2 regions of the Streptomyces sp. NPDC048370 genome follow, and region 2 is predicted to be linked to the other one. Evidence: riboswitches for the same ligand, from Rfam matches in the RefSeq annotation. Region 2 holds a riboswitch; the other holds the start of a gene.
What was found. Region 2 has a riboswitch for S-adenosylmethionine ahead of thrC (threonine synthase). Riboswitches for the same ligand answer to the same signal wherever they lie in the genome.

Region 1 (3,401 bases), on a different contig from region 2:
CAAGGAGATCACCAGCGGCCACGGCCACCACTGATCACCTGATCCACACGACCTGACGGTCGTCGCAAGGTCGCCACAGCGGGAGCCCCGTCCATTCGATGGACGGGGCTCTTTGCCGTCCCCGTGGATCGATAGGGTGGGTGCTGTATCCGTTACGTGATGACCAGGAGCTGCCATGAGCGCTGCGACCCCCGCTGGAGGACCTACGTCGGCGGGCCGCTCCTGGCCCACCGTCCTGGACGGGCTGCTCACCGGCCGTGACCAGAGCGCCGAGGACACCGCCTGGGCGATGGACCGCATCCTGCGCGGCGAGGCCACCGACGCCCAGATCGCCGGCTTCGCGGTCGCGCTGCGCGCCAAGGGCGAGACCGTCGAGGAGATCTCCGGCCTTGTCCGGACGATGTACGAGCACGCCAACGTGATCGAAGTCCCCGGACCGTCCGTGGACATCGTCGGCACCGGTGGTGACGGCGCCAAGACCGTCAACATCTCCACGATGTCGGCGATCGTCGTGGCCGGCACGGGCGCCAAGGTCGTCAAGCACGGCAACCGTGCCGCGTCCAGCGCGAGCGGCGCCTCCGACGTCCTGGAGAAGCTCGGCGTCAATCTGCAGCTGACCCCGCAGCGCGTCGTCGAGGTCGCGGAGGAGGCCGGGATCACCTTCTGCTTCGCGGTGAAGTTCCACCCGGCGCTGCGCCACGTGGCCGCGGCCCGCAAGGAGCTCGGCATCAGGACCACCTTCAACTTCCTCGGTCCGCTCACCAACCCGGCCCGGGTCAAGGCCCAGGCGACCGGTGTCGCCGACGCCCGGATGGCCCCGATCATGGCCGGCGTGCTCGCCGAGCGCGGCTCCTCCGCGCTGGTCTTCCGCGGCGACGACGGCCTGGACGAGCTGACGACCACGGCCACCTCGCGGGTCTGGGTGGTACGGGACGGGAAGGTGCGCGAGGAGGCCTTCGACCCGCGGGACGTCGGCATCGAGCTCGTCCCCGTGGAGGCGCTGCGCGGCGCCGACGCCTCGTACAACGCGGACGTGGCGCGCCGGCTGCTCGCGGGCGAGACCGGTCCCGTACGGGACGCGGTCCTGCTGAACTCGGCGGCGGCGCTCGTGGCGCTGCACCCGGGGGAGGGCACCCTGGTGGAGCAGCTGCGCGAGGGCATCGCGAAGGCGGCCGAGTCGATCGACTCGGGGGCCGCCAGGCAGGCCCTGGAGCGCTGGGTCGCGGCAAGCAACAGGTAGCAGCTCGCGGCGCGACCCCGTTCCGGAATCCGGGACGGGGTTGCGCGGCGGCGATCACGTGGCATACGTTCTGTGCCAGGTCATGAGTGACAGCCATTAGGCCCCGGCTGGCTGTCCGGCAACCCTCCGTCCGTGGCGGGGTGCCCCGGGTGAAGACCAGGCCGTAGGCAGCAAGGTCTACGGCAAGCGCGGACCCCTGCGACACCCTGGGGTCCTGGTCCTCAAGGGAGCAGTCTCGTGAGCAAGCGAATGCGATAGGGCCCTTCGGCCCCGTTTCCCCACCCTCCGCACGACCACCGTGTGTCGAGGCAACACCCGTACGAGGCACCCCACTTCGCGCTGCCCTGCGGGCCCTTCGCTGCCCATTCCTGCCGGGAGATACCGCCATGTCCGCGTACCCGAACGCCGCCGCCACTGTCACCGCCACCGCCACCGCCACCGCCGACTCCGAGGCCGGCGACCCCTGCTGCGCCGCCCCGCTCCCGGTCCTCGGGCGGGACGTCACCGTGCCGCTCGTGACCGGGGGCGAGGTCACCTACGCCGCGCTCGACTACGCCGCCAGCGCGCCGGCCCTGCAGCGGGTGTGGGACGACGTCGCCGCGTACGCCCCGTACTACGGCAGCGTCCACCGCGGCGCCGGGTACCTCTCGCAGCTCTCCACCGACCTGTTCGAGAACAGCCGCGTCACCGTCGCCGAGTTCCTCGACTGCCGCCCCGGCGACCAGGTCGTCTTCACCCGCTCCACCACCGACTCGCTCAACCTGCTCGCCGCCGTGATCCCCGCCGGCTGCGAGGTCTTCGTCTTCGAGACCGAGCACCACGCCTCGCTCCTGCCGTGGAAGGACGCCCGGGTCACCTACCTCAACGCGCCCCGCACGCCCGCCCAGGCCGTCGAGACCCTGGAGCGCGCCCTCGCCGACCGCGATCCCTACGGCCCCGCCCTCGTCTGCGTGACCGGCGCGTCGAACGTCACCGGTGAGCTGTGGCCGGTCAAGGAGCTGGCCGCCGCCGCGCACGCCCACGGCGCCCGGATCGTCCTCGACGCCGCCCAGCTCGCACCCCACCACCCCGTCTCCGTACGGGAGTTGGACGTGGACTGGGTCGCGTTCTCCGGTCACAAGCTGTACGCCCCGTTCGGTTCGGGTGTCCTCGCGGGCCGTGCCGACTGGCTCCAGGACGCCGAGCCGTACCTCGCCGGTGGCGGTGCGTCGAAGAAGGTCGCCCGCCGCGCCGACGGCGGCGTGGACGTCGAGTGGCACACCACCGCCGCCCGCCACGAGGCCGGCTCGCCGAACGTCATCGGCGTCTACTCCATCGCCTCCGCCTGCAAGGCGCTCACCGAGGCCGGTTTCGACCAGCTCGTCGCCCGCGAGCAGCACCTCGTCGCCACCGTCCGCGAGGGCCTCGCCGAGGTGCCCGAGGTCAAGGTGCTCTCGCTCTTCGGCGACGACGCTCCCCGGGTCGGCGTCATCTCCTTCGTCGTCGAGGGCTGGAACAGCTCGCACTTCGCCGCCGCGCTCTCCGCCGAGTACGGCATCGGCGTCCGCGACGGCCTCTTCTGCGCCCACCCGCTGGTCCGCACCCTGCTCGGCAGCGACCCGCAGACCCAGGGCGAGTGCGGCGCGCCCGAGGCCGCGCCCGGCGAGAAGTCGCTCAACGCCATCCGGGTCAGCTTCGGCGCCGGTACGCCGGACGAGCACGTGGAGCGTTTCGTACGGGCCGTGAAGGAGCTCGTCCGGGACGGCGCGCAGTGGAAGTACCGCACCGAGGACGGCCGTTGCGTCCCGGACCGCGGCTGAGCACCCACTCGTACGGGTGAAGGGGGCCTCCTGTCGGGGCCCCCTTCGTCAGGACTCCAGGCCGATGGCGAAGGCCGCTTCCAGGTCGTGCTGGGAGTACGTACGGAACGCCACGTGCGTGTCCGTCGCCTCGACGCCCGGGATCTTGCTGATCCGGCCGGGGATGACGTCCGCCAGGTCGTCGTGCCGGGGCACGCGGACCATGGCGATCAGGTCGTACGTACCGGTCACCGAGAAGACCTCGCTGACGCTGTCGAGCGCGGCGATCGACTCCGCGATCTCGGGGATGCGGTCCACGCTGGTCTTGATGAGCACGATCGCGGTGATCACGGCTGGCTTTCTCCCTCGGTCGCCGCGGCTGG
Region 2 (3,401 bases):
GTCCGGGATGTCGAAGGCCTTCGCGTCGACGGACAGGTTGTTCGTCAGCCTGGGCGAGACGGCGCCGTCGTCCTCGCTGATGAAGAAGTTGTCGGTGTTGCCCGTGTGGGTCTCGGTGACGTTCTTGCCGTCGACGAGGAACGTGTCGCCCGGTGTGTTCCGGTCGCCCTCGTACGCCGTCACGCTCGCCCGCGCCTTGCCCGTCGTGCGGTGGAAGCCGTCGACGGTGATCGTCGTCGCGGGGGAGGTGGACCGCTGGAGGACGTGCCCGCCGTAGACGTAGACGTTGCGGCGGTCCGGCGCGAAGGTCGGCTCGGGCCCCGGGAACGCGTAGACCACCGTCAGGGACCAGCCCGCCACGCAGCCCTTTCCGTCCGGCGCCCAGATGTCGCCGACCGCGACCTGCGCGTCCGTGCCGGTCACGCCCGCGAAGGCGGCCGTGACGTCAGACTCGCCCGTGTAGTAGTGCGGGCCGCTGGTGTCCGGCGGGTCGGTCACCATGCTGTCGATCGAGACCGCCGTCTCGGCCCCCGCCCCCACCCTGATGCGCGGCGCGGTCGTGGCGTGGTCCCCCGGCGAGGTCACGACGTCGGCGCCGGAGATGTCGCAGCGCTTCAGCTGCGCCCCGCTCGGCCCCTTGTACGTGCCGTCGTTGCCGCCCCAGAAGAGCCGGGCGTACGCGACCCGCGCGCCGGCCGGGATCGCGACGTGGCCGGTGCTGGAGCCGTAACCGGCGGTCATGGAGGCGGAGTTGATCCGCCGCATGACGAAGGTGTTGTTGTTGTCGTTGCCCTGTCCTGCGGCCGCGGTGGCACAGCGGGCGGCCAGGTCGGCGGGGGCGGTGGGGCAGCCCATGACCGTGTTGCCGATGGTCGTGAAGTCGCCGTAGAGCGACTCGTCGTAGCGCTTGCCGAAGGGCTCCACCACGTCCGCCGCGGCCGGGCCGGCCGCGGCGAGCAGGAGCGAGAGCGAGAGCGAGCCGAGCGAGCCGGCGGCGAGAGCGAGCGCCGCCAGCGACATGGTCATCCGATTTTTGAACCGCATGAAACGGAAATTTAGGCAAAAACACAATCATTCGGCGTTACGCCACGCGGCGGTGTGCGTACTCCGCGATCTCGACCATCGGCGGCCGTTCCTCCGTGTCCACCGCGTACGTCCGAGGCGTGAAGCCCGCCTCGCCACGCTCGAACTGCGTGAGCCGGGGCCGCACCAGATGGCCCCGGGAGAGCCGCAGCTGCGCCGTCCGGTAGATCGCCGCCGCCATCCGGCCCAGCGCCCGCCCGTCCTGGTGGCGGTGCTTGCGGACCCCGACGTCCACCTGCGCGAGGGCGTCGAGGCCGACCGTGTGCAGCGCGTCCACGAGCAGGCCCAGCTCCACTCCGTAACCGACGGGGAACGGCAGCCGTTCGAGCAGCGAGCGGCGCGCCGCGTACTCGCCGCCCAGCGGCTGGACGAATCCGGCCAGCTGCGGCCAGTGCAGATTGAGCAGCGGCCGCGCCACCAGCTCCGTAACCCGACCGCCCTGACCAGGGGTGTCGCCGAGCGGGCGGTCGTACATCGCCTTCACGAAGTCCACGTCGGGGTCGGTGAGCAGCGGGCCGACGATCCCCGTGACGAAGTCCGCGGAGAAGTCCCGCAGGTCCGCGTCGACGAAGCACACGATGTCACCCTCGGTCACCATCAGCGACCGCCACAGCACCTCGCCCTTGCCGGGCACGGCCGGTATCCGGGGCAGGATCGCGTCCCGCGCCACCACCCGCGCCCCGGCCGCCGCCGCCACCTCCGCCGTACGGTCGGTGGAGCCGGAGTCGATCACCACCAGCTCGTCGACGAGCGGGACCTCGGCCGTCATCAGCTCCCGGCGGATCACGGTGACGATGTCCCCGACCGTCGCCTCCTCGTCGAGCGCGGGCAGCACGACGCTGACCGTCGTCCCGTGCTTCGCCGCCAGGACGCGGTCGAGCGAACGGTCCGCCACGGACCAGGACCGCCGGCCCAGCCAGCGCTCCACTTCCTCCAGCACGTGATCTCCATCTCGCGGTTCGGACGACCATCTCAACCGTCCAGGCCTTCGGTTACAGTCTTGAACAACGCGGATGCCCGATGCATGTCGGGGTGCCACCCGCGTCCTACAACCGAATACCGCTCATCCAGAGGGGCAGAGGGAAACGGCCCGTTGAAGCCCCGGCAACCCTCCAGTCGGTCTCGTCCGCGACATGTCGCGCCAGCGAGGCTCCCGGCTAGGGAAGGTGCCAAATCCGTCTCATGGCGACGTTCGTCATGGGAAAGATGAGGAGAAAGGGCCTCGCCTCCATGGCTGTACAGACTGTTTCCACCACCGCATCGACCGTTGACCTCGGTCCGGCTTCCGGACTTTCCTGTCGTGAATGCGGAGAGAAGTTCCCTCTCGGTCCCATCTTCGCGTGCGAGCTGTGTTTCGGCCCTCTCGAAGTCGCGTACGACCTTCCCGTCGGTGACCCCGAGGCGCTGCGCAAGCAGATCGAGGCCGGCCCCGCCAACATCTGGCGCTACGCCCCGCTGCTGCCCGTCCCGGCCGACGTCGCCGAGAAGCCGAACCTGAACCCGGGCTGGACCAAGCTCGTCCAGGCCGACAACCTCGCCCGCGAGCTCGGCGTCGAGCCCGGCAAGCTCTTCGTCAAGGACGACTCCGGCAACCCGACGCACTCCTTCAAGGACCGCGTCGTCGCCCAGGCCCTCGAGGCCGCCCGCGCCTTCGGCTTCACCACCCTCTCCTGCTCCTCCACCGGCAACCTGGCCGGCGCCGTCGGCGCCGCGGCCGCCCGCGCCGGCTTCCGCTCCTGCGTGTTCATCCCGCACGACCTGGAGCAGGGCAAGGTCGTCATGGCCGCCGTCTACGGCGGCGAGCTGGTCGGCATCGAGGGCAACTACGACGACGTCAACCGCTTCTGCTCCGAGCTCATCGGCGACCCGCTGGGCGAGGGCTGGGGCTTCGTCAACGTCAACCTGCGCCCGTACTACGGCGAGGGTTCCAAGACGCTCGCGTACGAGATCTGCGAGCAGCTGGGCTGGGTCCTGCCCGACCAGCTGGTGATCCCGATCGCCTCCGGCTCGCAGCTCACCAAGATCGACAAGGGTCTGCAGGAGCTCATCAAGCTGGGCCTGGTCGAGGACAAGCCGTACAAGATCTTCGGCGCCCAGGCCGAGGGCTGCTCGCCGGTGTCGGTGGCCTTCAAGGCCGGTCACGACGTCGTACGGCCCCAGAAGCCGAACACCATCGCCAAGTCGCTCGCCATCGGCAACCCGGCCGACGGCCCGTACGTCCTCGACATCGCGCGCCGCACGGGCGGCGCGGTGGAGGACGTGAACGACGAGCAGGTCGTCGAGGCGATCAAGGTCCTGGCCAGGACCGAGGGCATCTT

Region 1: it holds a riboswitch for S-adenosylmethionine, as region 2 does, so the genes downstream of both, ACGFYP_RS24445 (aminotransferase class V-fold PLP-dependent enzyme) here and thrC (threonine synthase) in region 2, are expected to answer to the same signal.

The regions. Positions count from the first base shown of each region.
Region 1 covers NZ_JBICYI010000012.1:27,928-31,328, forward strand. Annotated here, with positions in the region: gene ACGFYP_RS24435 (cytochrome bc complex cytochrome b subunit) at 1-34, shown strand, start outside; gene trpD (anthranilate phosphoribosyltransferase) at 176-1,240, shown strand; SAM riboswitch class IV at 1,319-1,435, shown strand; gene ACGFYP_RS24445 (aminotransferase class V-fold PLP-dependent enzyme) at 1,627-3,039, shown strand; gene ACGFYP_RS24450 (Lrp/AsnC family transcriptional regulator) at 3,088-3,369, opposite strand; gene ACGFYP_RS24455 (rhomboid family intramembrane serine protease) at 3,366-3,401, opposite strand, start outside.
Region 2 covers NZ_JBICYI010000006.1:149,836-153,236, forward strand. Annotated here, with positions in the region: gene ACGFYP_RS15735 (hypothetical protein) at 1-1,026, opposite strand, end outside; gene ACGFYP_RS15740 (glucosyl-3-phosphoglycerate synthase) at 1,082-2,023, opposite strand; SAM riboswitch class I at 2,144-2,296, shown strand; gene thrC (threonine synthase) at 2,290-3,401, shown strand, end outside.